3 regions of the Lentibacillus sp. Marseille-P4043 genome follow, and region 2 is predicted to be linked to each of the others. Evidence: a T-box and tRNA genes for the amino acid it is inferred to sense, from the RefSeq annotation. Region 2 holds a T-box; the other regions hold tRNA genes.
The links. A T-box is a leader RNA that pairs with one kind of tRNA and senses whether it is charged. The one in region 2 lies ahead of C8270_RS11730 (valine--tRNA ligase), so its partner is inferred to be a tRNA-Val.
Positions count from the first base shown of each region.

Region 1: it has a tRNA-Val gene. The T-box ahead of C8270_RS11730 (valine--tRNA ligase) is inferred to sense a tRNA for this amino acid. The anticodon was not compared.
Region 3: it has a tRNA-Val gene. The T-box ahead of C8270_RS11730 (valine--tRNA ligase) is inferred to sense a tRNA for this amino acid. The anticodon was not compared.

Region 1 is NZ_LT984884.1:3,864,466-3,876,398, forward strand. Features, by position in the region: gene C8270_RS19170 (Maf family protein) at 567-1,151, shown strand; tRNA gene C8270_RS19175 (tRNA-Ile) at 1,418-1,491, opposite strand; tRNA gene C8270_RS19180 (tRNA-Gly) at 1,503-1,576, opposite strand; tRNA gene C8270_RS19185 (tRNA-Tyr) at 1,769-1,851, opposite strand; tRNA gene C8270_RS19190 (tRNA-Phe) at 1,866-1,941, opposite strand; tRNA gene C8270_RS19195 (tRNA-Ser) at 2,041-2,133, opposite strand; tRNA gene C8270_RS19200 (tRNA-Ala) at 2,147-2,222, opposite strand; tRNA gene C8270_RS19205 (tRNA-Leu) at 2,280-2,364, opposite strand; tRNA gene C8270_RS19210 (tRNA-Thr) at 2,403-2,475, opposite strand; tRNA gene C8270_RS19215 (tRNA-Asp) at 2,635-2,711, opposite strand; tRNA gene C8270_RS19220 (tRNA-Met) at 2,716-2,792, opposite strand; tRNA gene C8270_RS19225 (tRNA-Val) at 2,973-3,048, opposite strand; tRNA gene C8270_RS19230 (tRNA-Glu) at 3,055-3,129, opposite strand; rRNA gene rrf (5S ribosomal RNA) at 3,243-3,358, opposite strand; rRNA gene C8270_RS19240 (23S ribosomal RNA) at 3,426-6,346, opposite strand; rRNA gene C8270_RS19245 (16S ribosomal RNA) at 6,525-8,089, opposite strand; gene C8270_RS19250 (hypothetical protein) at 9,029-9,364, opposite strand; gene C8270_RS19255 (AEC family transporter) at 10,006-10,944, opposite strand; gene C8270_RS19260 (DUF378 domain-containing protein) at 11,906-11,933, opposite strand, start outside.
Region 2 is NZ_LT984884.1:2,403,524-2,415,456, reverse strand. Features, by position in the region: gene C8270_RS11745 (bifunctional folylpolyglutamate synthase/dihydrofolate synthase) at 1-993, opposite strand, end outside; gene C8270_RS11740 (ATP-grasp domain-containing protein) at 1,078-1,962, shown strand; gene C8270_RS11735 (ATP-grasp domain-containing protein) at 2,229-3,104, shown strand; gene C8270_RS11730 (valine--tRNA ligase) at 3,125-5,770, opposite strand; T-box leader at 5,813-6,038, opposite strand; gene C8270_RS11725 (hypothetical protein) at 6,171-6,359, shown strand; gene C8270_RS11720 (hypothetical protein) at 6,356-7,360, opposite strand; gene spoVID (stage VI sporulation protein D) at 7,752-8,861, opposite strand; gene hemL (glutamate-1-semialdehyde 2,1-aminomutase) at 8,982-10,271, opposite strand; gene hemB (porphobilinogen synthase) at 10,295-11,275, opposite strand; gene C8270_RS11700 (uroporphyrinogen-III synthase) at 11,282-11,933, opposite strand, start outside.
Region 3 is NZ_LT984884.1:24,515-30,736, forward strand. Features, by position in the region: tRNA gene C8270_RS00110 (tRNA-Leu) at 531-612, opposite strand; tRNA gene C8270_RS00115 (tRNA-Cys) at 620-693, opposite strand; tRNA gene C8270_RS00120 (tRNA-Gly) at 706-780, opposite strand; tRNA gene C8270_RS00125 (tRNA-Gln) at 785-859, opposite strand; tRNA gene C8270_RS00130 (tRNA-His) at 885-960, opposite strand; tRNA gene C8270_RS00135 (tRNA-Trp) at 971-1,044, opposite strand; tRNA gene C8270_RS00140 (tRNA-Tyr) at 1,064-1,148, opposite strand; tRNA gene C8270_RS00145 (tRNA-Phe) at 1,167-1,242, opposite strand; tRNA gene C8270_RS00150 (tRNA-Asp) at 1,265-1,341, opposite strand; tRNA gene C8270_RS00155 (tRNA-Met) at 1,346-1,422, opposite strand; tRNA gene C8270_RS00160 (tRNA-Val) at 1,599-1,674, opposite strand; tRNA gene C8270_RS00165 (tRNA-Glu) at 1,681-1,755, opposite strand; tRNA gene C8270_RS00170 (tRNA-Ser) at 1,772-1,863, opposite strand; tRNA gene C8270_RS00175 (tRNA-Asn) at 1,865-1,939, opposite strand; rRNA gene rrf (5S ribosomal RNA) at 1,964-2,079, opposite strand; rRNA gene C8270_RS00185 (23S ribosomal RNA) at 2,286-5,206, opposite strand; rRNA gene C8270_RS00190 (16S ribosomal RNA) at 5,385-6,222, opposite strand, start outside.

The DNA.
Region 1 (11,933 bases), 1.5 Mb from region 2:
TCTTCGTGTTACAATAAATATAAAAAAAGAAAAAGATGTATTTTGCAATTTAAATTTGAGCCACTTGAAATTAGAGGAATTCACAAACTTAGATAATATATTTTATAACTGCGTACGATTGACTTGGAGCCTCTAAGGGCATGATTACATTGCGAAAGCGTGCGGTGGAAAAGATTTCGCACCCATAATCAGGGTATCATGCCCGCCTCTCCATATAAATCCAATTAAGTTTTGCGGTAAATAAAATTCACAAACTTATAGTGGCTCAATATTGAGTTGTCATGTGGCTCATTTTTCGATTGCCATATACAAAAGGCATAACTAATAAAGACCGAAGATACGCCAATATCTTCGTCAGCAATGGGTCACTCCCTTTCTAGAAGAGGAAACGCTGGCAAGAATAGACTTTATCAGGCTGGTAAACTAAGAATGGTCCATTTTTTATGGGAAAAGTATAATGGCTAGAATTCTTACAATGTCTATGTCTACCGCATGCCACGTTCAGATCTTGAAGCTCTAATCCCCCCCGACATAAAATTCGCACCATCCCTGCAGGAGGACTAACAATGATTAAAAACCTTATCTTAGCATCATCATCACCAAGAAGGCAGGAAATTTTAAATCAGGTTAAAATTCCCTTTACTATTCAAAAACCAAACGTAGATGAATCCCAAATCAAAAGCCGTGATCCTTTAGAAAAAGTGAAACAGTTGGCATTACGAAAAGGTCAAAACGTTCCTATTGAACACAAGGGTGAAGTTATCCTTTCTGCTGACACCGTTGTTTCCTTCGAGCAAAATATATTCGAGAAACCGAAGAGCAAGGTTGACGCCTTACAAATGATAACTACATTAAGCGGCAACGTACATGAGGTTTTTACCGGTGTCATGATTCGCTCTTTTGATCATGAGATTATATTCGTAGAAAAAACAAAGGTGGAATTTTGGCAGCTATCAAAAGATGAAATAGATTGGTATATATCTACGGATGAACCGTACGATAAAGCAGGCGCATATGGAATTCAAAGTCTTGGGTCTATGTTTGTAAAACAAATTATTGGCGATTACTACACTGTCATGGGATTGCCAATTTCGCGGGTGGTTAGAGAGTTGAGGAAGTTTCATGTGTATCCGAAAATAGATAACGAATAAGAACCAAAAAGTTTCTTCCCTGATACATCGATATTACTGGTGCTTGATAGCGGTAAAGTTAAACGGGGTATAAAACAATGAACAAGAAATCTACACAAATGAACTAGATTTTTTAAGAAGCTGCTGCTTTTAAGTTTATATTATAAAAGGAACAAAAAAAGATTACAATATACTATATTGTAATCTTTTTTTCAGAGCCTTTGCTAAACGAAGGCTTTTATATTATATTTAACAAACTAAAAATCTGATAAAACATCTCGCAGTAATGGGCCTGAGTGGACTCGAACCACCGACCTCACGCTTATCAGGCGTGCGCTCTAACCAGCTGAGCTACAGGCCCATATATGGTAATGGAGCGGGTGAAGGGAATTGAACCCTCGACATCAGCTTGGAAGGCTGAGGTTTTACCACTAAACTACACCCGCATATAATAAATTGCGTTTAAAAATGATGACTCTCGCGAAAGGCATGCCTCTACATCTGCTAGCGTACTCAGGGATGTATATGCTTCGAGGCAACTCGTAGCTTATTCGGTAGAAGTAACGCTCGTGGCTGAGGTTTTACCACTAAACTACACCCGCAATTAATTTGTCATGTGAGTAATCTAATTAATCTGATGGAGGGAGTAGGACTCGAACCTACGAACCCAATGGGAGCGGATTTACAGTCCGCCGCGTTTGGCCAACTTCGCTATCCCTCCACTATTTTAAAGAATGGTGGCTCGGGACGGAATCGAACCGCCGACACACGGATTTTCAGTCCGTTGCTCTACCGACTGAGCTACCGAGCCATGTAAGTTTTTAAAAGTAGTATTGTTCTCGTATTTCATGTTGGTTTCGAAGCATATTCTAGGATATGTTTCGAAAATTTTATTTCCTGATATTATGTATGGAGGAGGTAGAGGGATTCGAACCCCCGCGCGGTTTGACCCGCCTGTCGGTTTTCAAGACCGATCCCTTCAGCCAGACTTGGGTATACCTCCGTACGTAATTAAATGGTGGAGCCTAGCGGGATCGAACCGCTGACCTCCTGCGTGCAAGGCAGGCGCTCTCCCAGCTGAGCTAAGGCCCCATGTAATGTTTGAGAAAACAGAATTTGTACTGCGACCCCATAGTCCCCTTCTATGAATGGTGCGGGTGAAGGGAGTCGAACCCCCACATCCGAAGATACTAGATCCTAAGTCTAGCGCGTCTGCCAATTCCGCCACACCCGCATGATGGGTCTTTTGATAAATTCATTGATAAAAGTCAGTGCCGGCCAGAGGACTTGAACCCCCAACCTACTGATTACAAGTCAGTTGCTCTACCAATTGAGCTAGGCCGGCATATTAATTTTAGGCTTTTTTATCTTACATGTATGTTCATCAAGTGTGCTCGTCATGTTGCAAGTTTATTCGCAGATGTCAATGCATCGGGGTTACTCGCAGCTTATTCGGCAGAAGAATTGCTCGTTGCTCTACCAATTGAGCTAAACCGGCATTTGATGGCGGTCTGGACGGGACTCGAACCCGCGACCTCCTGCGTGACAGGCAGGCATTCTAACCAGCTGAACTACCAGACCATTTTGGTTGCGGGGGCAGGATTTGAACCTACGACCTCTGGGTTATGAGCCCAACGAGCTACCAGACTGCTCCACCCCGCGATATAATTAAAATATTAAAATTTCCCCTGCTCTTTAAATAACTTCCACCGTGAATGCTCGTCGTGTTGCAAGCTGTTTCGGTGATGTTGCACTCCTCGCAAGCCTGCACATAGCAGCTTAATCAAAGATGCTAACGGCTTGCTCCGCCCCGCGATATAAGGATATTTATTTTTAATTTAATGGTGGAGGATGCAGGGCTCGAACCTGCGACCCCCTGCTTGTAAGGCAGGTGCTCTCCCAGCTGAGCTAATCCTCCATTTAGTGGTGACCCGTACGGGATTCGAACCCGTGTTACCGCCGTGAAAGGGCGGTGTCTTAACCACTTGACCAACGGGCCAATTGATTTTTCACAAATAAATAGCTCCACAGATAGACTCCGTGTCTATGACCGCTAATAGCCAAATGTTTGGCCATCAAGGTACTGTGGAGCGATTTAAAATTAAATTGATTGCCTAGCGGCGTCCTACTCTTGCAGGGGCAATGCCCCAACTACCATCGGCGTTGGAGAGCTTAACTGCTGTGTTCGGCATGGAAACAGGTGTGACCTCTCCGCTATTGCTACTAGGCCTTTATGAGGTAACCTATGTACCTTCAAAACTAGATAAGATTTACCTAAGACATAAACATAATTGTATAGATAAGTCCTCGATCTATTAGTATCCGTCAGCTCCACGTGTCACCACGCTTCCACCTCGGACCTATCAACCTCATCGTCTCTGAGGGATCTTACTCACTCGAAGTGATGGGAAGTCTCATCTTGAGGGGGGCTTCATGCTTAGATGCTTTCAGCACTTATCCTTGCCACACGTAGCTACCCAGCTATGCTCCTGGCGGAACAACTGGTACACCAGCGGTGTGTCCATCCCGGTCCTCTCGTACTAAGGACAGCTCCTCTCAGACTTCCAACGCCCACGACGGATAGGGACCGAACTGTCTCACGACGTTCTGAACCCAGCTCGCGTACCGCTTTAATGGGCGAACAGCCCAACCCTTGGGACCGACTACAGCCCCAGGATGCGATGAGCCGACATCGAGGTGCCAAACCTCCCCGTCGATGTGAACTCTTGGGGGAGATAAGCCTGTTATCCCCGGGGTAGCTTTTATCCGTTGAGCGATGGCCCTTCCATGCGGAACCACCGGATCACTAAGCCCGACTTTCGTCCCTGCTCGACTTGTAGGTCTCGCAGTCAAGCTCCCTTCTGCCTTTACACTCTGCGAATGATTTCCAACCATTCTGAGGGAACCTTTGGGCGCCTCCGTTACCTTTTAGGAGGCGACCGCCCCAGTCAAACTGCCCGCCTGACACTGTCTCCGAACCGGATCACGGTCCTGGGTTAGAATGTCCGTACAGCCAGGGTGGTATCCCACGGGTGCCTCCACCGAAGCTAGCGCTCCGGTTTCCAAGGCTCCCACCTATCCTGTACAAGCTGTACCAACATTCAATATCAGGCTACAGTAAAGCTCCACGGGGTCTTTCCGTCCTGTCGCGGGTAATGCGCATCTTCACGCATAGTATAATTTCACCGGGTCTCTCGTTGAGACAGTGCCCAAGTCGTTGCACCTTTCGTGCGGGTCGGAACTTACCCGACAAGGAATTTCGCTACCTTAGGACCGTTATAGTTACGGCCGCCGTTTACTGGGGCTTCGGTTCTACGCTTCGCGCCAATGGCGCTAACGCTTCCCCTTAACCTTCCAGCACCGGGCAGGTGTCAGCCCCTATACTTCGCCTTTCGGCTTCGCAGAGACCTGTGTTTTTGCTAAACAGTCGCTTGGGCCTATTCACTGCGGCTCCATGTAAATGAAGCACCCCTTCTCCCGAAGTTACGGGGTCATTTTGCCGAGTTCCTTAACGAGAGTTCTCCCGATCACCTTAGGATTCTCTCCTCGCCTACCTGTGTCGGTTTGCGGTACGGGCACCTGTGACCTTGCTAGAGGATTTTCTTGGCAGTGTGGAATCTGGAACTTCGGTACTCTAGTTCCCTCCCCATCACAGCTTGAAATTGTTGGACGGATTTGCCTATCCAACTTTCTAACTGCTTGGGCGCACACATCCATCGGTGCGCTTTCCATATCCTTCTGCGTCCCCCCATCGCTAATAGCGGTCATGAGGTGGTACAGGAATATCTACCTGTTGTCCATCGCCTACGCCTTTCGGCCTCGGCTTAGGTCCCGACTAACCCTGAGAGGACGAGCCTTCCTCAGGAAACCTTAGGCATTCGGTGAAAGAGATTCTCACTCTTTTTTCGCTACTCATACCGGCATTCTCACTTCTAAGCGCTCCACCAGTCCTCACGGTCTGACTTCACAGCGCTTAGAACGCTCTCCTACCATTGTTCAAAGAACAATCCGCAGCTTCGGTGATACGTTTAGCCCCGGTATATTTTCGGCGCAGAGTCACTCGACCAGTGAGCTATTACGCACTCTTTAAATGATGGCTGCTTCTAAGCCAACATCCTGGTTGTCTGGGCAACTCCACATCCTTTTCCACTTAACGTATACTTTGGGACCTTAGCTGGCGGTCTGGGCTGTTTCCCTTTCGACTATGAACCTTATCACCCATAGTCTGACTCCCAAGTCTAAGTAGCTGGCATTCGGAGTTTGACTGAATTCGGTAACCCGATGAGGGCCCCTAGTTCAATCAGTGCTCTACCTCCAGTACTCTTTGCTTGAGGCTAGCCCTAAAGCTATTTCGGAGAGAACCAGCTATCTCCGTGTTCGATTGGCATTTCACCCCTACCCACACCTCATCCCCGCATTTTTCAACATACGTGGGTTCGGGCCTCCTGTCAGTGTTACCTGACCTTCACCCTGGACATGGGTAGATCACACGGTTTCGGGTCTACGACCGCATACTATATTCGCCCTGTTCAGACTCGCTTTCGCTTCGGCTCCGTGTCTTCCACTTAACCTTGCATACGATCGTAACTCGCCGGTCCATTCTACAAAAGGTACGCCGTCACCCATTAACGGGCTTCGACTACTTGTAAGCGCACGGTTTCAGGTTCTCTTTCACTCCCCTTCCGGGGTGCTTTTCACCTTTCCCTCACGGTACTGGTTCACTATCGGTCACTAGGGAGTATTTAGCCTTGGGAGATGGTCCTCCCAGATTCCGACGGAATTCCTCGTGTTCCGCCGTACTCAGGATCCACTCCGGAGGAAATTCCTTTTCGATTACAGGGCTCTTACCCGCTATGGCTGATCGTTCCAGATCGATTCATCTAAAGAATTTCTTGGTAACTCCAAAGGAGTGTCCTACAACCCCAGAAAGCAAGCTTTCTGGTTTGGGCTGATTCCGTTTCGCTCGCCGCTACTTGGGAAATCGCGTTTGCTTTCTCTTCCTCCGGGTACTGAGATGTTTCAGTTCCCCGGGTCTGCCTCTTGTATCCTATGTATTCAGATACAAATACTGCTCCATTACGAACAGTGGGTTCCCCCATTCGGAAATCCTCGGATCGAAGTCTACTTACGACTCCCCGAGGCATATCGGTGTTAGTCCCGTCCTTCATCGGCTCCTAGTGCCAAGGCATCCACCGTGCGCCCTTATTCACTTAACTATTATATTAAGATTAAGAACTTAAATTTGATGTCGTTGAATGTCTTACTCTTATTTAGTTTTCAAGGTACAAAGCGAGAGATTCACTCTCTCAAAACTGAACCAAACAACCAAGTACGCCCTTACCGAGGAGATCATCTGAAATGACCTCACTCCGCGTTCCTTCTAATAATCCTTAGAAAGGAGGTGATCCAGCCGCACCTTCCGATACGGCTACCTTGTTACGACTTCACCCCAATCATTGGCCCCACCTTCGGCGGCTGGCTCCTAAAGGTTACCTCACCGACTTCGGGTGTTGCCAACTCTCGTGGTGTGACGGGCGGTGTGTACAAGGCCCGGGAACGTATTCACCGCGGCATGCTGATCCGCGATTACTAGCGATTCCGGCTTCATGCAGGCGAGTTGCAGCCTGCAATCCGAACTGAGAATGGTTTTATGGGATTTGCTTGACCTTGCGGCTTCGCTGCCCTTTGTTCCATCCATTGTAACACGTGTGTAGCCCAGGTCATAAGGGGCATGATGATTTGACGTCATCCCCACCTTCCTCCGGTTTGTCACCGGCAGTCACCTTAGAGTGCCCAACTTAATGCTGGCAACTAAGATCAAGGGTTGCGCTCGTTGCGGGACTTAACCCAACATCTCACGACACGAGCTGACGACAACCATGCACCACCTGTCACTCTGTCCCCGAAGGGAACCCTCTCTCTCTAGAGTTTGCAGAAGATGTCAAGACCTGGTAAGGTTCTTCGCGTTGCTTCGAATTAAACCACATGCTCCACCGCTTGTGCGGGCCCCCGTCAATTCTTTTGAGTTTCAGCCTTGCGGCCGTACTCCCCAGGCGGAGTGCTTAATGCGTTAACTTCAGCACTAAGGGGCGGAAACCCCCTAACACCTAGCACTCATCGTTTACGGCGTGGACTACCAGGGTATCTAATCCTGTTCGCTACCCACGCTTTCGCGCCTCAGCGTCAGTTACAGACCAGAGAGTCGCCTTCGCCACTGGTGTTCCTCCACATCTCTACGCATTTCACCGCTACACGTGGAATTCCACTCTCCTCTTCTGCACTCAAGCCCTCCAGTTTCCAATGACCGCTCGTGGTTAAGCCACGAGATTTCACATCAGACTTAAAAGACCGCCTGCGCGCGCTTTACGCCCAATAATTCCGGACAACGCTTGCCCCCTACGTATTACCGCGGCTGCTGGCACGTAGTTAGCCGGGGCTTTCTGGTTAGGTACCGTCAAGGTACCGCCCTATTCGAACGATACTTGTTCTTCCCTAACAACAGAGTTTTACGATCCGAAAACCTTCATCACTCACGCGGCGTTGCTCCGTCAGACTTTCGTCCATTGCGGAAGATTCCCTACTGCTGCCTCCCGTAGGAGTCTGGGCCGTGTCTCAGTCCCAGTGTGGCCGATCACCCTCTCAGGTCGGCTACGCATCGTTGCCTTGGTAAGCCATTACCTTACCAACTAGCTAATGCGCCGCGGGCCCATCTGTAAGTGATAGCAGAAGCCATCTTTCAACTTCTCCTCATGCGAGAAAAAGTATCATCCGGTATTAGCCTCGGTTTCCCGAAGTTATCCCGATCTTACAGGCAGGTTGCCCACGTGTTACTCACCCGTCCGCCGCTCGATCCACAAGCATCCACTCAGAAGAGCTTCAGCAAGTTTCACGCGCTCGACTTGCATGTATTAGGCACGCCGCCAGCGTTCGTCCTGAGCCAAGATCAAACTCTCCAAAAAATAGATGAGCTTTCTTGCTCTAAACTTGACTAGCATTTCGTTCTTGACATAATGATTGTTTTGTTCAGTTTTCAAAGATCAAGTCATCGCCGTCTTTCAGCGACAGTTATTTATTATAGCAAACTATTTCGTCTGCGTCAATAACTTTTTTACTGATTTATTTTCGATCAAAATCACTTCTTTAAGCGACAAGAAATATCTTACCACGTTATTGAACTTAAAGTCAACCATTTTTTAAATTCCCTAGATTTCCTTCAGTCAGTTGTTTGCGGTAGATATATAATTTAGCACAAAGTAGATAAATAATGCAATACCATAACGCTACCAATTATTTCCTTATATTTGATATTTATAATTAACATCGACGTATTTTACATTAGAAAGCAGGAAAAGGAAATCCCCGTGTTCATTTTTAATTTCTAAATCAACCGTAGATGAGTTACAGATTATGCAACCGGATCCATTAAAAAAGGTAAATCAACTAGCCTAACGAAAAAGCCAAAACGTCTCTATTGAACATAAGGATGAAGAAATCTTATCTGCTGATATCGCTGTTTCCGACAAGCAAACAGTATTAATAACTTAAGATTAAAGAAGATACTGCGCAAATAACTGTTATATTAACGACAACATCAACAAGGTTTTTATCGGCAGCATGATTCACTCCCTTTGATAATGAGAATGAACGAACGGAGATTGAATTTTAAATCGTTAGCTGAGCGCTTTTGTTCTTCTTCGTGATCAACTGTAAAACTGAATGATTTTTCAATGTTCAACAATGCAGCGTTTGCTTTGTGCGTTCTGTTAACAGAGGGTGGGCTTTCACAAACTTTTGAGAAGTATTACGTCGATTGTATCTTGATAACGTTTATCTAAGGGTCATCTCACCTTTCGTATATAATAAAAAAGACACCCGTTAGGATGCCTTGAGTGTTTAATCTATTTTTTCTTGTATGAGACCATGTAAGAACCTAATGCGCTTTTAACACTTTCCACCTCAACGATGATCTCATCACCTGCTTTTACATCTGGGTTGTCACTTGATATGAAGTTCAAATGTTCACCCGCTTGTATGTTGTAACCAAAAGCGCTGTCTGGCACAAATTTATTAACCTTTACAGAGACAATCTTTCCTTCTAGGTTCTCGCCCTCGTTTAAAGCAGCTTCAAATTCCTCGGCTGTGTAATCCGGTTCTACTTTTGTGTCGCCACAACCAGCCAATGTAACCACTAACACAACCAAAAACATAATCCCAACACCTAATATTCGTTTCATCATTGCACTCTCCATCATATGTATTTAATATAAGTATACGATAAAGGATGGATAAAGTTTCAAGTTATTTGTATTCTTTATTAGAAACATATCTAACCGGTCCCCTGCACCTATCACAAACTAACTTATCCTGTTTCCTGTGTAGTGTTCCTGTATATTCTTTGCATTGTTGACATTTAAATATCATCACAGTCCCCACCTACATGCAATATTCCCGCAAACGCTATCCAAATAATAAAACACCCACACGATCCGTAGTGAGTGCCTTTCAAGAGAGGATAAAGTTTCTATACTACTAGAATAAACGATTTTAGGACATCAAAAGTGACATGATAGTGACATGTTTTAATCCATTATTTTTATCAACATTGATTGTCTGAATTCCTCTTTCCGTTATCAAATGGAAAACTATCCCCACAACTGACCGTGCGACAAGACACGTATTTTTATGGAAGTTTAACTCTGGGCTCGTTTGTAAACAATTATCGGGATTATTACACTGTCATGAGATGGGCTATTTCACATATTAGGGAACTAAGGAAGTCTTCTGTATACCCGGATGAAAATAATTGGGGCGAAAAAAGGATCGTGTTCCTATTATTCAATCACTTTAGCGTAATTGGAACCAACACCTGATTCCATCAATTCATCAATAAATTCACAACAAAATAAAGGAATGGAATGGTAAAGATACATAACAATGTAGTTAATAGTACGCCTAACGATGCAAAGAGTGTATCAGCTCCATATTTTTGTGAATAAAGTGAGATCGTTGGAGCGGAAGGCATTCCAGAAACTATAACGGCAATTACAAGGATTGGAAATGATACAGGCAAAGCAACAAATGGGAGAAATAATAGAGGAATTAGAATCAGCCTTACTATTGCTAATTTCCAAAGGTACGTATTTTTGAACAATAAAAAGAGATCTTTATATTTTACGTCCGCTATTAAACATCCTATCAGCATCATTGACAGAGGGATGGTCATTTTTCCAATGCTTTCAAGTCCTTCTGAAATCATGTCCGGCAAGCTTATCGGAAGCAGAAAAATGACCAAGCCAGTTAATGTGGAAAGGATTCCTGGATTCAATAAAATAATTTTCCAATTAATTGTATCCATATCCCTGCTAAAAAGGTAAATTCCATAAGTCCATATTAGAATCAGGTAACACAAATTAAACATGGTTAAATAGACAATTCCTTGTTCCCCTAAAAGAATAAAACTTACCGCGTAACCAATAAATCCCTGGTTACCAAAAATAATCAATCCTTCATATACACTTTTTTGTTTTTTTGGAAGTTGTGATCCTCTTTTCATCCATATAGCTAAAAAAATGGAAGCTATGAGCACATAAACAGACATGGAGACGAGCCATATAAACTCTTTTACCATGGCACTAGAAAAAGAAATGTCCAATGAAAATAAAATAAGTGCAGGTAACGTAATATACAGTATAAGTTGGGTTAGAACATCGTTGGCATTCTCCTTTAAAACCCCTATTTTCCTCACGACAAATCCCAGCAATGCAATGCCGTATAGAACCAACATTTCCTGAAAAAATGCACTTGCAGAACCCATGATTATCCCCCCTCAGTTACGATATGAAACCGTCGCTTGGATGGTTAATTCTTTTAACGGGCTGTCTTCGTAAACTTTGTTGCTTTTTAACTTCGTATATGAAGGATTATGTGCAATAACTAGAAATCAAGTTCGGAGCTTTGACAACCGCTACGGGAAAACACTACGCTTTCCGCGGGCACGGCTTCAGCCTCCGAAGCGGAAAACCGCCGCTTCGAGGTCTTCAGACACGTGCTGGGGCTGCGCTAACTCGCCCCACCGAAAACCATTGTTCCCGCAGGAGTCTACGTGTTTTCCCTTCGCTAGTAGGTGCTATTACTTGATATACATGCTATATCTACACAAAAATTAGGGAACTTCTACTAGCGGAGTCAGAATACGTAGACTCCTTGAAAATACAGTTCGATTTTCTGCGTGCGATGTAACGCTGCCGAAGCATCCCTTGTCCTATGGGAACAGCACGAGTCCGAAGACCCCGCAGGAAGCGCTCTTTGCTTCCGAGGAGGCTGAGGCCGTGCCCATGGAAAGCGAAGTATTCTGACGGAGCGAATCCAAGCACTCATATACCATTGGAACGGGAAGAAAGTGTCACCAAAGAGAGCTTCATTACTGCGCATTATATAGCTTATGTGTCATAAACAACAAATGTTTTCGGTGGGATGTATTTTGCAATGCGAGTTCTTAGAAAATTGCAATCACAAATCGAGAATGTTGCAACTTGACACGGAGCCTCTGTGAGCATGAGTGATTAGCCAAGAAGCCAGCTGTAATAAGGCTTGGCTAAGTTGATCATGGTATCATACTCACTTCTCCGTATAAAGTCGCAACGGCTTAACCCCCTTGCAATACTCTCGACTTTTACTTTGCACTAAACATGGGACGAGTAATCGCAGTCCCAATCCTTTAGAAAACAGCCTAACAAATAAAAAAAGCCATACAAGCTGTATGGCTTTTTTTCTGTTCATTCCTTATTTCTTGGGTCATCTTCA
Region 2 (11,933 bases):
GTCTGCATAATTTTGTAATACAGTTTGAATAAATGATTGAATTCCCGCTGTATTATGTGCAGCATCAATAATGATCGTTGGGTTATGATGTACCAATTCAAATCTACCAGGCAGTTGTGATTGATGAATTCCAGCTAGGGCCTTATCCCAGTTAATCGAATAATCATACCTCTCTACTAATACCAATGCCATCATTGCCAGAGACGCATTCATTTGTTGGTGGTTACCATTCATGTTTAACGATACATTCATTTTGGTTGTTGTGTTGGTCCATTCAAAACGTTGTCCATAGGCTGATTGTTCAAGAGATTTCATCTTAAATTCTTTGGCAAATTGATAAAATGGTGCATGAAGTGACATCGCCTTATGCTTCATTACAGCTAATGCTTCCTGATCCATTTCACCAACAATGACAGGAATATTTCTTTTTATGATTCCTGCTTTATGATGGGCAATCTCTTTTATCGTGTCTCCTAAAAAAGCAATATGATCCCTCGCTACATTTGTTATAATGGATAACATGGGAGTGAAACAATTTGTCGTATCTTGCAAGCCTCCCATCCCTGTTTCAATTAAGGCAAAGTCAACTCGATCAACAAAATAAACAAATGCAAGTGCCGTGATAATTTCAAATTCAGTAGGATGATTATTTGCATTATCCAACTCTTGTATGGCAGGATACATTTCCTCTACTAAAGAAATAAACGTTTTTTCCGGAATTGCCTGATCATCTAATAAAACATGTCCGGTTAAACCATCAAGGCTCGGAGATGTAAAAACGCCAACATGGTAACCATTAAACCTTAATGCATCCTTTACATAATTAATGGTTGAACCTTTCCCATTAGTCCCAGCAACATGAATCGCATTCAGTTTATTTTGTGGATTGTCGAGTAATTGTAACAAACGCTTCATTCTATCAAGACCTGGTTTTATACCGAACTTTTTCCTGTTCGCAAAAAAATTTTGTACTTGCTGAAAGTTTTCAAACATATGTACACCGCTTTTCCGATAAATTATCAAATCGTATATTAAGTATACCAAAAACAATCCAATGTATAGAAAGGAAAATAATTGTTGAACAAAAACGGATGGATCATTTATAACGGACAATTGACTGGAACTAAATTTCTTGATTTTGCCAAGTGGCTACAAAGCGCGGCATCAAAACAAGGGATCAAAACGACGATATACAAAAACAGTGAACTTTTTTCCTATTTAGGAGACAACAAACTCACTATTATCGGCGAACGGTTGTTACCCGACTTTGTTATTTTTACCGATAAAGACATTTATTTAGCTAAACAATTAGAATTACTAGGTATTCGGGTTTTTAATTGTGCCAAAACAATTGAAATAAGTGACAACAAAATTGCAACGTACCAAATTTTGGCGCAACATCATTTGCCAATTCCGAAAACAATTATAGCCCCAAAACGATTTCCGGGTTCAGGAGATTTGGAACTAGACAATTTCCAACAGGTAATCGACGAATTCGGGTTTCCGATGATCCTCAAAGAAGCTTACGGATCATTTGGTGAACAAGTTTATTTGGTGCATACAAAAGCGGAAATGGTTGCTAAAATAAAAGAAATAGACGATAAGCCATTTGTCTTTCAAGAATTAATCACCACAAGTTATGGCAAGGATATGCGCTTACACGTAGTTGGCGATGAAGTTGTCGCAGCAATGACCCGACATGCGTCAGATGATTTTAGAGCGAATGTAACAGCGGGTGGTACGATGCAAGCTTATCAACCGGCTGAACGGGAAAAAGAAATAGCTGTAGCTGCAACAAAGGCGATAGGTGCCGATTTTGCAGGAGTTGATTTATTATTTGGACCAGATAATAATCCAATCATTTGTGAAATCAACTCTAATGCGCATATTCGTAATATGTATAACTGCACAAACATTGATGTTGCTGATTATATTATTAGTTATATCAAGAATACCTTTTAAAGTCCGAAAACTATTCCCGGAAACTGACTCTTTCCCATAAGCTCTTTTCAAAATGTTAATTGCTTTTTAATTTCGTAGTTGATAGAAACTGCGACGTAGAATAGGATGACGGACTGTCGTTCCGGAAATACACTTCGCTTTCCGGAACGGCGGATGAGCAATTTCTTAGTTACATCGCATTTTATTTTTTTTGTGTAAAAAACATCAATCTTTTTGAAAACATACTTTAAAAAGCCAAATGTAAAAAAAAGCGAGGCTGATTAATCGTGGAACAGACTGGTTGGCTAGTATATAGCGAAACAGATGCAGAACAGAATAGAGACTATATTAATTGGTTTATAGAAGAGGCACGCTTACAAGAAATACATCTTGAATTAATATTACGTGAGGATCTTACAATCGGTATTTTCCAAAATCAACGGGTGATACACCATAAAAATAAAACTGTTCGCTTGCCTGAGTTTACGGTGGTTCGCACTATTGACCAATTATTACGTTTGCATTTAGAAGCATGTGGAGTGACAGTATTTAACTCCTCTCATACAGCTAGAATCTGTAATAATAAGGCATTAACACATCACCATGTCATCAATCTTCATATCCCTATGGTAGATACAATATTTAGCAAAAAACATACGTTATCAACAAATCCACCTGCTTCCTTTCCTTTTGTCCTAAAAGAAACTGGTGGAAGGGGTGGAAAGCAAGTGTATTATATTCGTAATATAGAAGATTGGAAAACTAGTCTAGCTGCCCTCTCTACAGATGAAGTAATCATCCAATCCTGTGACGTTTCACTTGGAAAAGATGTACGTGTATTTGTTGTTGGCAACGAAATTGTTGGTGCTGTATTACGGGAAAACACCAATGATTTCCGTGCAAATTATAAATTAGGCGGTTCAGCAACTTGGTATATGCTAAAACCCCACGAAATTGCGTTGATCAACAAAATCATTCATTCCTTTGACTTTGGTATGGTTGGGATTGACTTTTTAATAGCCAAAGATGGCAGCCTGCTATTTAATGAAATTGAAGATGTAGTTGGATCGCGGACACTCAGTGTAGTCAGTGATATCAATATACTGAAAATCTATATAAAACACATTAAGACTAAATTAGAACAAAAGCGGAATCCCCTATAATATGAGAATTCCGCTTCTTCTTATCCTTTTAATTCAGTTAATCGTGCTTTAACTTTCGCCTGCTTTTCCAGATAATCTTGTTCTTTTTGTTTTTCTTCATCTACAACCGCTTGTGGTGCCTTGCTAACAAACCCTTTGTTTGCCAGTTTTTTCTGCACTCGTTCGACTTCCTTATTCCATTTTTCCAGTTCGCTTTCCAACCGCTTTATTTCTTTATCAAAGTCAATTAACCCTTCAAGCGGTAAAAATAATTCTGCACCGGTAACAACAGCCGACATTGCTTTTTCCGGAACATTCACATTGAGGGCAATCTGTAGTTCACTTGGATTACAGAAACGCTCTAAATAATCGCGTTCACCTTCCAGTTCTGCCAAAACGGCTTCATTCTCCGTTTGAATCAACAGACTGATTTGTTTTGACATTGGTGTATTTACTTCTGCTCGGATGTTTCTCACAGCTTTAATAATCGACACAAGTCGTTTCATTTCATCAGCAGCTTTTTCATCGTGTAGACCTGAGCGAGCTTCCGGCCATTTTGCAATGGTAATCGATGCTCCTTGATGAGGTAGTGCCTGCCATATCTCTTCGGTAATGAATGGCATATATGGGTGTAACATACGCATCGTGTTATCTAGTACATATGCTAGAACAGATCTTGTCGTTTGCTTTTTCGATTCATCATCCCCATACAATGGAATCTTGGCCATTTCAATATACCAATCACATAATTCATCCCAAATAAAATTATACAAATGGCGCCCAGCTTCACCAAATTCATACTTATTCGTATTCCTTGTTACTTGTTCAATCGTTTCATTCAATCTTGTTAAAATCCATTTATCGGCTAATGATTTTTCACCAGTTAAATCAATATCTTCATAGGAGAAATCTTCCATATTCATTAATGAAAAGCGGGATGCGTTCCATACCTTATTAGCAAAGTTCCATGTTGATTCTACTTTATCCCAATGGAAACGCAAATCCTGGCCTGGCGATGAGCCTGTCAATAAGAAATACCTTAATGAATCAGCCCCATACTTTTCAATCACATCCATTGGATCGACTCCATTACCGAGCGATTTACTCATTTTTCTTCCTTCAGCATCACGAATTAAACCATGAATTAGCACATCTTTAAATGGCCGTTTACCAGTAAATTCTTTTGATTGAAAAATCATTCGTGCAACCCAAAAGAAAATAATATCATAACCAGTCACAAGTGCATCTGTTGGAAAATATCGTTTAAAATCTTCTGCCTCTGTATCTGGCCAACCCATTGTGGAAAAAGGCCATAGCGCAGATGAAAACCATGTATCTAATACATCCTCATCCTGCTCCCAATTCTCTATATCTTCTGGTGCTTCTTTACTAACGTAAAGCTCGCCAGTTTCTTTATGATACCATGCTGGAATACGATGCCCCCACCATAATTGACGAGAAATACACCAATCGCGAATATTTTCCATCCAATGTAAATAGGTCCGTTCAAAACGCTCTGGAACAAAATTAACTTTTTCATCACTTTGTTGTAACTCAATTGCTGCATCTGCTAATGGTTGCATATTTACAAACCATTGCGTGGACAAATATGGTTCGACAACTGCTCCACTTCGCTCGGAATGTCCAACCTGATGTGTATGGTCTTCAATTTTAAATAGTACACCTAATTCTTGAAGATCTTCCACAATTTGTTTACGGCAATCGAAACGATCTAGTCCTTCGTATTTGCCAGCATTCCCATTCATTGTCCCATCTTCATGCATCACAAGAATTCGTTTTAAGTTATGCCTGTTACCAACCTCAAAGTCATTCGGATCATGTGCTGGTGTGATTTTGACGGCGCCTGAACCAAATTCCATATCTACATACTCATCAGCAACGATTTCGATTTCGCGGCCGACAATTGGCAGAATTACTTTACGGCCAATTAAATGCTTGTAACGGTCATCTTTTGGATGTACAGCAATAGCAGTATCGCCAAGCATCGTTTCCGGGCGCGTTGTAGCAATCTCAATAAATTCGTCGCTATCTTTCAATGGATAACGCAAGTGGTAAAAGTGCCCTTGCAGTTCCTGATATATAACTTCAATATCGGAAAGAGCTGTTTTGGTTTGCGGATCCCAGTTAATTATATATTCCCCGCGGTAAATGAGTCCCTTTTCATAAAGGGTAACAAAAACTTCACGAACTGCTTTTGATAGCCCTTCATCCATCGTAAAACGCTCCCGAGAATAATCAAGACCAAGACCTAACTTCTCCCATTGTTTTCGGATGAAATCGGCATATTCTTCTTTCCAATCCCACACTGTCTCCAGAAATTTTTCACGGCCCAAATCATGACGATTTTTACCTTGCTCTCTCAATTTCGCTTCAACTTTAGCCTGAGTTGCAATTCCTGCATGATCCATTCCAGGCAGCCACAACACATCATAGCCTTGCATTCGTTTCATTCGGGAAATGGTATCTTGCATGGTCGTATCCCATGCGTGACCAAGGTGTAGTTTTCCCGTTACATTTGGCGGTGGAATAACGATTGTATATGGCTCCTTGTTTTCATCACCTGTTGCCTCAAAAAACTTCCCATCAACCCAAAATTGATAACGTCCCTTTTCAATCTCCTGGGGGTTATATTTTGAAGGTAGTGACGACTTTGGTTTTTCACTCATAAGAAATCCTCCTTTTGGTAACAAAAAAATCCTTTTCATCCAATAAAGGACGAAAAGGATATATTTCCGTGGTACCACCTTTGTTTACAAGCTGTATTACACTCGTACACTCATGCTTGATAACGGACAAGATCCGGCTTTTTCTAATTCATTCAAAAAAGCTGCATCAAGGGCGACCTTCCAAATAATCTATCCTAGGAAATTCTCAGCTCATGATTTCCCTCTCTTTAGGTGATTCATCTGTACTCTTCCCAATCATCGCATTTCATTTCATTATTAACTATTCTAGCGATAATGAATAAAAAAATCAACAATTAATATACGCATTGCACAAAACAGCTTGATTTATTCATATCATATTAAGAAGGTACTAAAAAGTGATAAGAAGAAGGTGAGTAAGTTGGCTCGTTATTATCGTTATCGGCTCCCACCATGGGCAAGGCATTGTCTTTTTGTCGTTGAAAAATGCACCCTTCCAATCTTAATTTTTCAATTAGTTCGTACCCTGTTTTTCCCAACAACATTAGACGTGTTTTTATTAGGAATACTTGTCGGGCTATTTATTGCTTTTTATTTAGAATGGATTTAACTTTCCGATTCATCAATTGACTCGGTAATTGTGTCAGTATACGCTGTCCATTTTACTGCATATGATAGCTGTCGATGACAATGCTGCAATTGTTTTATCTGATCAACTTCTGAATATGCAGTTGTGTTCTTGATATATTGCTCAACTATCGTTATGTATTTTGTAGGATCTAATAAATGAATGGATAGCAAACAGAGTTCAGTCTCTGTTAACTTATTTTCTTCTATATAAGCGAAAAACATATCCACGAGATGTTCAGCTGGATCGTCATATTGTTTGGTTACATTATGAAATAATCCAGCTAAATCAACAGCTGCATTATTAAAATGGGATTTTTCCCAATTTATAATGTGTGTGTGATGGTCATAAATAATATGGGAGAAGTCAAGCTGACCATGGCATAGAGAATAATACCAAACGGATTGATTTTGTAGATCGTATACAAATTGCTCGATTCGATTCATTAATTCATCAAAAACAAACTCAAGATCACGATATTGGGTACAAACTAACAGTTCAACAGGTGACATATACCGATTCTTTTCAAATTTCTCCACATATTGTAATAGGATTAACCTATTTTTCTTAAGTTGTGCCTGATATCTTTCAAAACTATTAATAACCTTTTCGCTGTCCATAGCTAAAGACTGCCTTGTTTGAGTATGAATCGTACCAATACTTCGGTACATCCGTTCAATTTGTTGCTTGGGTTCGATTGGATTGGACGAAAGCCATGGTGTCAGATAATAGAACGTATCATTAATCTTTTCGTGTGATTTTCCTTGTTCTGTTAAGTAGACTGGTAAAATACTTGATATGTTTTGTTTATATGACTGGTGATAGACATTTTCCCAATTGACAATGGTTTCACTAGTTAATTTACTTATTTTCAAGGCATAAGAATGGTGGGAATCTGATATTTTCAACAGATTATCTGTTATATGATCTATTGTTACTGCATTAATCCGATACGACGCTAACACTTTTCTAATATTATCCATTTCTTATCGTTCCACCTTTTGACAAACTAGATACCCCTTGACATAAGAAAAGCACAAGCGCCCGGTTAGCAACGTACAAACTGGAGCACTCTGGGACTGCACTCCGTTCGCCCCACCAAAAAGACTCGCTGTGAGCTAAAGGAAACATGCCCCTTCATAGGGGTATGCCGACGTTGGACGCAAAGTCCGGTCTTAGTCGGCCTTCCTTATTATAACAGCCGATGTCGACTTATCGTAGTGGAGGAGCGTGAAGTTTGCTAGTTGCTGGGCGCTGAAGCTGGACATGGCCTACTTTGATATGAGCATAAAAGCACCTCGAATTTTACACTTTCTTATACTTGAACAAAAACGCAAGGGGTACAACGATTATAGATGTTAGATTGACAGCATATTATTCTTTGTTTTTCTTAAAAGGAATATATAATAATTGACCTTCCGATAATGTATCATTAGCTAATCGATTTTGTTTTGCCAATTGAGGTGCCGAAAGCTTATAACGATCAGCAATTGTTTCAAGCGTGTCATTTTCCTGAACAATACACACCCGCATTCTAGAAAAGTGCTCTTCATCATCTCTAAACATGTCAGATAAATAACCAACGTCTTCTAATTCATCTTGATTATCACGATTTTCGTCGCTTTCTAACTGGTTACTAGATTCATCGCTGTCCTGGTTTTCTTGATCTTGGTTGCTTTTTAGCTGAATTCCAGATTCTTCACTTTCACGACTTTCATATAAATCCTGTGAATCCACATAGTCATTAACATCTGGTGATGCATGATAGGAATCAGCAGTTGAGCTTTCCACATAAGGAGGATCAGGTTCTGATTCAGGATCCTTTTTGAAAAATTCGGCAAAACTTTGTGACTTTTTATTTTTCCAGCGGTCTGGTGAATCTGTTTCAGCCAATCCGTCCGATAATGTCGGTGTGTTAGAGTAGTCGACTGATTCTGACTTCGTTTGCATATCCAAATCTTGACTCTCTTTTATATCAAATTCGAATGTTTGATCAGTTTCTAGCTGGTAGTCTGTCTCCTCATTTTCATCTCTCGGACTTTCTTCCTGCTCACTAATTCCATGAATTGCAATGGTAGAAATAAATTTAAGTTGATTAGAATCAGGTAATTCGTAATCGAACGAATCGATACTAACTGTCACCTCATCCAAATCACCTACACGATATGTTGGAACGGATATCTCAACAGGAAATCGATGCGAAAATTCCGTTTCCCCGTCCTCTGTATCCACTACCCTCTCAACAAATCGCCTCGCATGATAATCATCTAATTCATCCACACTATCAGCCTGTTCATCCATGTCCGCTTTTACATATTCCCCTTGAAGCTCGATTACTCCTCTAATCGAAATGTACTCATGAAAAGCTTGAATCGAAATTTCTGGATCCAAGGATATCCCCATCAGCTCGCTAACTTCCTGTCCTCTTTCAAAATAGAGAGACTCGTTTAACTCAAAACTAAAAACAGCTTGATCATTTGACAAGTGATTTCCTCCCTTCAACATATATAGCCCATCTACTTATATGCCTTATCTAACTATATGAAAACAGAATAAATTATATGCTAAATAAAAAAGCTACCCAATAATGGATAGCTAAGTAACTTACTTTTCAATTTTTGCAAATGCATTTCGTACCGCTTGGATCGTTTTTTCAATGTCTTCATCCGTATGTGCAGTCGATAAGAACAATCCTTCAAATTGAGAAGGTGGTAAAAAGATGCCTTCCTCAATCATCGCCCGATAATACTGGGCAAAGTAGTCCAAGTTAGACTGTCTGGCCGTATCATAATTAATAACCGGTTCATTCGTGAAAAAGACACCAACCATGGAACCAGCACGGTTAATATGGAGCGGAATAGCAAAATCAATTGCGGCCTGTTTGTAACCTTCAACTAGACGATCTATTTTTTGATTTAATAATTCATAGGAATTTTCATCCATTGCGCTTAATGTCTCATACCCAGCAGTCATTGCCAATGGATTCCCAGATAACGTTCCTGCCTGATAGATGGTTCCAGTTGGTGCAATGCTTTCCATGATTTCCCTTTTACCGCCAAATGCGCCAACTGGTAATCCACCGCCAATTACTTTTCCTAGACAAGTTAAATCTGGTGTTACACCAAAATAACCTTGCGCACAATTATAACCAACACGGAATCCCGTCATTACCTCGTCAAAAATTAGCAATGTCCCGTTATCCTCGGTCATCTTTCTAAGATTTTGCAAAAAGTTCTCTTGCGGAGGGACAACACCCATATTTCCTGAGACAGGCTCAACGATAACTGCAGCAATTTCCTCACCATAATTAGCGAATGCCAAACGGAGACTTTCCTCATCGTTATATGGCACCGTAATTGTATTTTTGGCAATTGATTCCGGAACACCAGGAGAATCAGGCAAACCTAATGTCGCAACACCTGACCCAGCCTTAATAAGCAGTGAGTCACCATGTCCATGATAACAGCCTTCAAATTTCAAAATTTTATCCCGTCCTGTGTAACCTCTTGCTAACCGTAAAGCACTCATTGTTGCTTCTGTTCCTGAATTCACCATGCGGACAAGTTCAATCGATGGTACACGTTCTACTACAAGTTGTGCTAATTTATTTTCCATCAATGTTGGCGCACCGAAACTTGTTCCTTTTTCAGCTGTTTCCTTCAACCTATTAACAACCCGATCATCAGCATGTCCTAAGATAAGAGGTCCCCAACTTAATACATAATCAATGTACTCATTGCCGTCAATATCTGTTAGTTTCGATCCCTTTCCATGATCCATAAAAATAGGCGACATCCCGACTGATTTAAATGCCCGTACTGGTGAATTCACACCACCTGGCATAAGATCCACTGCTTCCTTGTATGCATCCACTGATTTATCGAAACGTTTCACTTTTCATCACCTCATATGTTTATTTACTCATTCAACCACTTTGCTACATCTTTGGAAAAGTACGTGATAATTAATTCTGCTCCAGCACGTTTCATTGCTGTTAATTTTTCCATCACTAGCTCACGTTCATTAATCCAACCATTTTGCGCAGCAGCTTTCACCATCGCGTATTCACCACTAACATTATAAGCAACAATCGGTGCTTTAAAATTATTACGAACATCGCGAACAATATCAAGGTAGGACATTGCTGGTTTAACAATCAAAAAGTCTGCACCCTCATCCATATCTGATTCTGCTTCACGCAATGCCTCCAATCGATTGGCAGGATCCATTTGATAGGTTTTGCGATCGCCAAACTGTGGTGTACTATTTGCCGCATCACGGAATGGGCCATAGAATGCTGATGCATATTTAACCGCGTAAGACATAATTGGTATATTTATGAATCCAGCTTCATCTAAAGCTTGACGAATTGCAATTACAAAACCGTCCATCATATTGGATGGTGCAATAATATCTGCACCAGCTTCAGCCTGTGATACAGCCGTCTTTGCCAATAATTTAAGTGATTCATCATTATCAACGTCCCCATCGTGAATTACACCACAATGACCGTGAGAGGTGAATTCGCATAGGCATGTATCGGCGATAACAAGCATTTCGGGTGTTTTATTTTTTATTTCGCGAGTCGCCTTCTGCACAATACCATGATCATGAAATGCACCTGTTCCTACTTCATCTTTCTCATTTGGTACACCAAAAAGAATAACTGCTTTTATTCCAAGTGCTTGTAATTCATTCATTTCCTCCTCTAAATAATCAAGGGAAATATGGTAAACACCAGGCATCGATGGTACTTCATTCTTCACCTTTTCACCTTCAACAACAAATAGGGGATAAATTAAATCTTCTTTGTTTACTTGATTTTCTCTTACTAATGAACGCATCGCATTTGATGAACGTAAGCGACGATGGCGTTTAAAGTTCAATGTATTTGTCATCTTCATCTATCCTTCCTGAACGATGTAATTACTAATTCTTTCTAGCATTCCTTCGATTGTAAACTGTGTTGGAATTAAGGTATTGGCAAATCCCAGTGCTTCCGCTTTTTGTTGTGTAGTTGTCCCAATACAAACACATGGCAGTCGCTTAATTTTCTCCACATGTTTCAAGTTCATTTCCATAAATGCTTCCACTGTTGACGGACTTGTAAACGTGATAAAATCAATGATCTGTTCTGAAAGCAAGCTTTGCAGTTTTGAACTGATTGCCACATTATACGTGGTTTCATATACTTCGATTGTATCAAAGGTAATATTGTTTTTATGAAACGCATCAGGCAACACGTCACGTGATCGGTTTCCCCTAACTAGTAAAACCGTTTTGTCAGCGGTAAAACTAGCTAAAAACTCTTCCGCCATGACTTCTGCATTATACGTGGAAGGAATGAAATCAGCTTCATATCCAAATTCTTTAAGTGCAACTTCTGTTTTATGACCAACAGCAGCCAACATACTTGTTGCGAGCTGTTTATCGGCGATATTATTTTCTTTCATAATTTGAAAAAAACAACGTACACCATTTGCGCTCGTGAAAAATATCCATTGATACGTATTCAATTTTTTCAATATCGTTTGATTTCCTACTGCATTCTTACAC
Region 3 (6,222 bases), 2.4 Mb from region 2:
TTTGATTTTTAAATTTTCATTCTTTAATACTGGTACTATTATACTACAATTTTATATTTTGCCAAAAGGGAAACGCAAACATTGGTTCTTTAATGCTCTGATGATCATAGTGCTGATAGATAACGATGTATTACATCAATTCGATCGAAGTCCTTTACTTGTTTTTGGATGAGATGATAATCAAATAAACTAATTAGTTATATCGTTTCCATATAGTAATGCCGTAAATAGAAAAGGTCAGTCCCCCCACTCTGTTAATACTTTATCACAATGAGGGAATGACCTTTTAATTATTGGGAATATCGGCTTTAGAGGCATGTTCCTTTCGTTATAAAAAGCCCAGTACAATTATTATAGTTGTTGTGCACTTGGTGTAATTAAAGCGGTTCAAATATAGCATACATTTCGTACTATTCAATTGCACTTAAATACAAATCTAAAGAATCCTCTACTCCCCTTACAAGCCATTCAGCGTACATAGAAAAAGACGCTGTGCTTCCACACAGCGTCTTTTTAACCAACATATATGATACCAGTGGCCGGGGTCGAACCGGCACTCCCGAAGGAACACGATTTTGAGTCGTGCGCGTCTGCCAATTCCGCCACACTGGCATGTGTCTGGAGGCGGCAACCGGATTTGAACCGGTGATAAAGGTTTTGCAGACCTCTGCCTTACCACTTGGCTATGCCGCCGAAAAGTAGTAATGGAGCGGAAGACGGGATTCGAACCCGCGACCCCCACCTTGGCAAGGTGGTGTTCTACCACTGAACTACTTCCGCATAATGGCTGGGCTACCAGGATTCGAACCTGGGAATGACGGGATCAAAACCCGCTGCCTTACCGCTTGGCTATAGCCCAAACTTCTTAAATAAATACTAAATAATGGGGCGACCGGTGGGGATCGAACCCACGTGTGCCGGAGCCACAATCCGGTGCGTTAACCACTTCGCCACGACCGCCATGTTAAAATGGCAGGGGTAGTAGGAATCGAACCCACATCAAAGGTTTTGGAGACCTTCGTTTTACCATTAAACTATACCCCTACTTAATTTGAAAAAATAATGGTGGAGGGGGGCAGATTCGAACTGCCGAACCCAGAGGGAGCGGATTTACAGTCCGCCGCGTTTAGCCACTTCGCTACCCCTCCATATTGATGGAATAAAAATGGTGGCTCCGGACGGAATCGAACCGCCGACACACGGATTTTCAGTCCGTTGCTCTACCGACTGAGCTACAGAGCCTTTATGTATTAAATTTGTTTAGTGGCGGTCTGGACGGGACTCGAACCCGCGACCTCCTGCGTGACAGGCAGGCATTCTAACCAGCTGAACTACCAGACCATTTTGGTTGCGGGGGCAGGATTTGAACCTACGACCTCTGGGTTATGAGCCCAACGAGCTACCAGACTGCTCCACCCCGCGATATGATTAAAATATTAAAATTGCTCCTGCACTTTAACTAACTTTCACCGTGAATGCTCGTCGTGTTGCAAGCAGTTTCGGTGATGTTGCACTCCTCGCAAGCCTGCACTTAGTAGCTTATTCAGGGATGCTGACGGCTTGCTCCACCCCGCGATGTAAGATATAAATTTTTAAAATGGTGGAGGATGCAGGGCTCGAACCTGCGACCCCCTGCTTGTAAGGCAGGTGCTCTCCCAGCTGAGCTAATCCTCCATTTAGTGGTGACCCGTACGGGACTCGAACCCGTGTTACCGCCGTGAAAGGGCGGTGTCTTAACCACTTGACCAACGGGCCAAAGTTATTTAAAAAGTGGCGGAGAGCGAGGGATTCGAACCCTCGAGGCCACTATCGCGGCCTACACGATTTCCAATCGTGCTCCTTCGGCCACTCGGACAGCTCTCCATGGCTCCACAGGTAGGATTCGAACCTACGACCGATCGGTTAACAGCCGATAGCTCTACCACTGAGCTACTGTGGAATAATCCAAAGTGGAATGGAACTTGCCTGGCGGCGTCCTACTCTTGCAGGGGCAATGCCCCAACTACCATCGGCGCTGGAGAGCTTAACTACTGTGTTCGGCATGGGAACAGGTGTGACCTCTCCGCTATCGCTACCAGACCTAGTCAAATTGAATCAAGTTATAACAGTAAACAATTTTAACATTAGTCCCTTTAACCAACAATCCAAGTGACGCCAATAAAATCAGCGACAATCAATATTATAATATATTCTCACAAAAAATCAAGTGAAATCTTGAAATATGTATAAGGATTATACCTTGAAAACTAAATAAGAGTTTTTTAAGCAACGAATCAAAAAGAAATATAGATAAGTCCTCGATCTATTAGTATCCGTCAGCTCCACGTGTCACCACGCTTCCACCTCGGACCTATCAACCTCATCGTCTCTGAGGGATCTTACTCACTCGAAGTGATGGGAAGTCTCATCTTGAGGGGGACTTCATGCTTAGATGCTTTCAGCACTTATCCTTGCCACACGTAGCTACCCAGCTATGCTCCTGGCGGAACAACTGGTACACCAGCGGTGTGTCCATCCCGGTCCTCTCGTACTAAGGACAGCTCCTCTCAGACTTCCAACGCCCACGACGGATAGGGACCGAACTGTCTCACGACGTTCTGAACCCAGCTCGCGTACCGCTTTAATGGGCGAACAGCCCAACCCTTGGGACCGACTACAGCCCCAGGATGCGATGAGCCGACATCGAGGTGCCAAACCTCCCCGTCGATGTGAACTCTTGGGGGAGATAAGCCTGTTATCCCCGGGGTAGCTTTTATCCGTTGAGCGATGGCCCTTCCATGCGGAACCACCGGATCACTAAGCCCGACTTTCGTCCCTGCTCGACTTGTAGGTCTCGCAGTCAAGCTCCCTTCTGCCTTTACACTCTGCGAATGATTTCCAACCATTCTGAGGGAACCTTGGGGCGCCTCCGTTCCCTTTTAGGAGGCGACCGCCCCAGTCAAACTGCCCGCCTGACACTGTCTCCGAACCGGATCACGGTCCTGGGTTAGAATGTCCGTACAGCCAGGGTGGTATCCCACGGGTGCCTCCACCGAAGCTAGCGCTCCGGTTTCCAAGGCTCCCACCTATCCTGTACAAGCTGTACCAACATTCAATATCAGGCTACAGTAAAGCTCCACGGGGTCTTTCCGTCCTGTCGCGGGTAATGCGCATCTTCACGCATAGTATAATTTCACCGGGTCTCTCGTTGAGACAGTGCCCAAGTCGTTGCACCTTTCGTGCGGGTCGGAACTTACCCGACAAGGAATTTCGCTACCTTAGGACCGTTATAGTTACGGCCGCCGTTTACTGGGGCTTCGGTTCTACGCTTCGCGCCAATGGCGCTAACGCTTCCCCTTAACCTTCCAGCACCGGGCAGGTGTCAGCCCCTATACTTCGCCTTTCGGCTTCGCAGAGACCTGTGTTTTTGCTAAACAGTCGCTTGGGCCTATTCACTGCGGCTCCATGTAAATGAAGCACCCCTTCTCCCGAAGTTACGGGGTCATTTTGCCGAGTTCCTTAACGAGAGTTCTCCCGATCACCTTAGGATTCTCTCCTCGCCTACCTGTGTCGGTTTGCGGTACGGGCACCTGTGACCTTGCTAGAGGATTTTCTTGGCAGTGTGGAATCTGGAACTTCGGTACTCTAGTTCCCTCCCCATCACAGCTTGAAATTGTTGGACGGATTTGCCTATCCAACTTTCTAACTGCTTGGGCGCACACATCCATCGGTGCGCTTTCCATATCCTTCTGCGTCCCCCCATCGCTAATAGCGGTCATGAGGTGGTACAGGAATATCTACCTGTTGTCCATCGCCTACGCCTTTCGGCCTCGGCTTAGGTCCCGACTAACCCTGAGAGGACGAGCCTTCCTCAGGAAACCTTAGGCATTCGGTGAAAGAGATTCTCACTCTTTTTTCGCTACTCATACCGGCATTCTCACTTCTAAGCGCTCCACCAGTCCTCACGGTCTGACTTCACAGCGCTTAGAACGCTCTCCTACCATTGTTCAAAGAACAATCCGCAGCTTCGGTGATACGTTTAGCCCCGGTATATTTTCGGCGCAGAGTCACTCGACCAGTGAGCTATTACGCACTCTTTAAATGATGGCTGCTTCTAAGCCAACATCCTGGTTGTCTGGGCAACTCCACATCCTTTTCCACTTAACGTATACTTTGGGACCTTAGCTGGCGGTCTGGGCTGTTTCCCTTTCGACTATGAACCTTATCACCCATAGTCTGACTCCCAAGTCTAAGTAGCTGGCATTCGGAGTTTGACTGAATTCGGTAACCCGATGAGGGCCCCTAGTTCAATCAGTGCTCTACCTCCAGTACTCTTTGCTTGAGGCTAGCCCTAAAGCTATTTCGGAGAGAACCAGCTATCTCCGTGTTCGATTGGCATTTCACCCCTACCCACACCTCATCCCCGCATTTTTCAACATACGTGGGTTCGGGCCTCCTGTCAGTGTTACCTGACCTTCACCCTGGACATGGGTAGATCACACGGTTTCGGGTCTACGACCGCATACTATATTCGCCCTGTTCAGACTCGCTTTCGCTTCGGCTCCGTGTCTTCCACTTAACCTTGCATACGATCGTAACTCGCCGGTCCATTCTACAAAAGGTACGCCGTCACCCATTAACGGGCTTCGACTACTTGTAAGCGCACGGTTTCAGGTTCTCTTTCACTCCCCTTCCGGGGTGCTTTTCACCTTTCCCTCACGGTACTGGTTCACTATCGGTCACTAGGGAGTATTTAGCCTTGGGAGATGGTCCTCCCAGATTCCGACGGAATTCCTCGTGTTCCGCCGTACTCAGGATCCACTCCGGAGGAAATTCCTTTTCGATTACAGGGCTCTTACCCGCTATGGCTGATCGTTCCAGATCGATTCATCTAAAGAATTTCTTGGTAACTCCAAAGGAGTGTCCTACAACCCCAGAAAGCAAGCTTTCTGGTTTGGGCTGATTCCGTTTCGCTCGCCGCTACTTGGGAAATCGCGTTTGCTTTCTCTTCCTCCGGGTACTGAGATGTTTCAGTTCCCCGGGTCTGCCTCTTGTATCCTATGTATTCAGATACAAATACTGCTCCATTACGAACAGTGGGTTCCCCCATTCGGAAATCCTCGGATCGAAGTCTACTTACGACTCCCCGAGGCATATCGGTGTTAGTCCCGTCCTTCATCGGCTCCTAGTGCCAAGGCATCCACCGTGCGCCCTTATTCACTTAACTATTATATTAAGATTAAGAACTTAAATTTGATGTCGTTGAATGTCTTACTCTTATTTAGTTTTCAAGGTACAAAGCGAGAGATTCACTCTCTCAAAACTGAACCAAACAACCAAGTACGCCCTTACCGAGGAGATCATCTGAAATGACCTCACTCCGCGTTCCTTCTAATAATCCTTAGAAAGGAGGTGATCCAGCCGCACCTTCCGATACGGCTACCTTGTTACGACTTCACCCCAATCATTGGCCCCACCTTCGGCGGCTGGCTCCAAAAAGGTTACCTCACCGACTTCGGGTGTTGCCAACTCTCGTGGTGTGACGGGCGGTGTGTACAAGGCCCGGGAACGTATTCACCGCGGCATGCTGATCCGCGATTACTAGCGATTCCGGCTTCATGCAGGCGAGTTGCAGCCTGCAATCCGAACTGAGAATGGTTTTATGGGATTTGCTTGACCTTGCGGCTTCGCTGCCCTTTGTTCCATCCATTGTAGCACGTGTGTAGCCCAGGTCATAAGGGGCATGATGATTTGACGTCATCCCCACCTTCCTCCGGTTTGTCACCGGCAGTCACCTTAGAGTGCCCAACTTAATGCTGGCAACTAAGATCAAGGGTTGCGCTCGTTGCGGGACTTAACCCAACATCTCACGACACGAGCTGACGACAACCATGCACCACCTGTCACTCTGTCCCCGAAGGGAACACTCTATCTCTAGAGTTTGCAGAGGATGTCAAGACCTGGTAAGGTTCTTCGCGTTGCTTCGAATTAAACCACATGCTCCACCGCTTGTGCGGGCCCCCGTCAATTCTTTTGAGTTTCAGCCTTGCGGCCGTACTCCCCAGGCGGAGTGCTTAATGCGTTAACTTCAGCACTAAGGGGCGGAAACCCCCTAACACCTAGCACTCATCGTTTACGGCGTGGACTACCAGGGTATCTAATCCTGTTCGCTACCCACGCTTTCGCGCCTCAGCGTCAGTTACAGACCAGAGAGTCGCCTTCGCCACTGGTGTTCCTCCACAT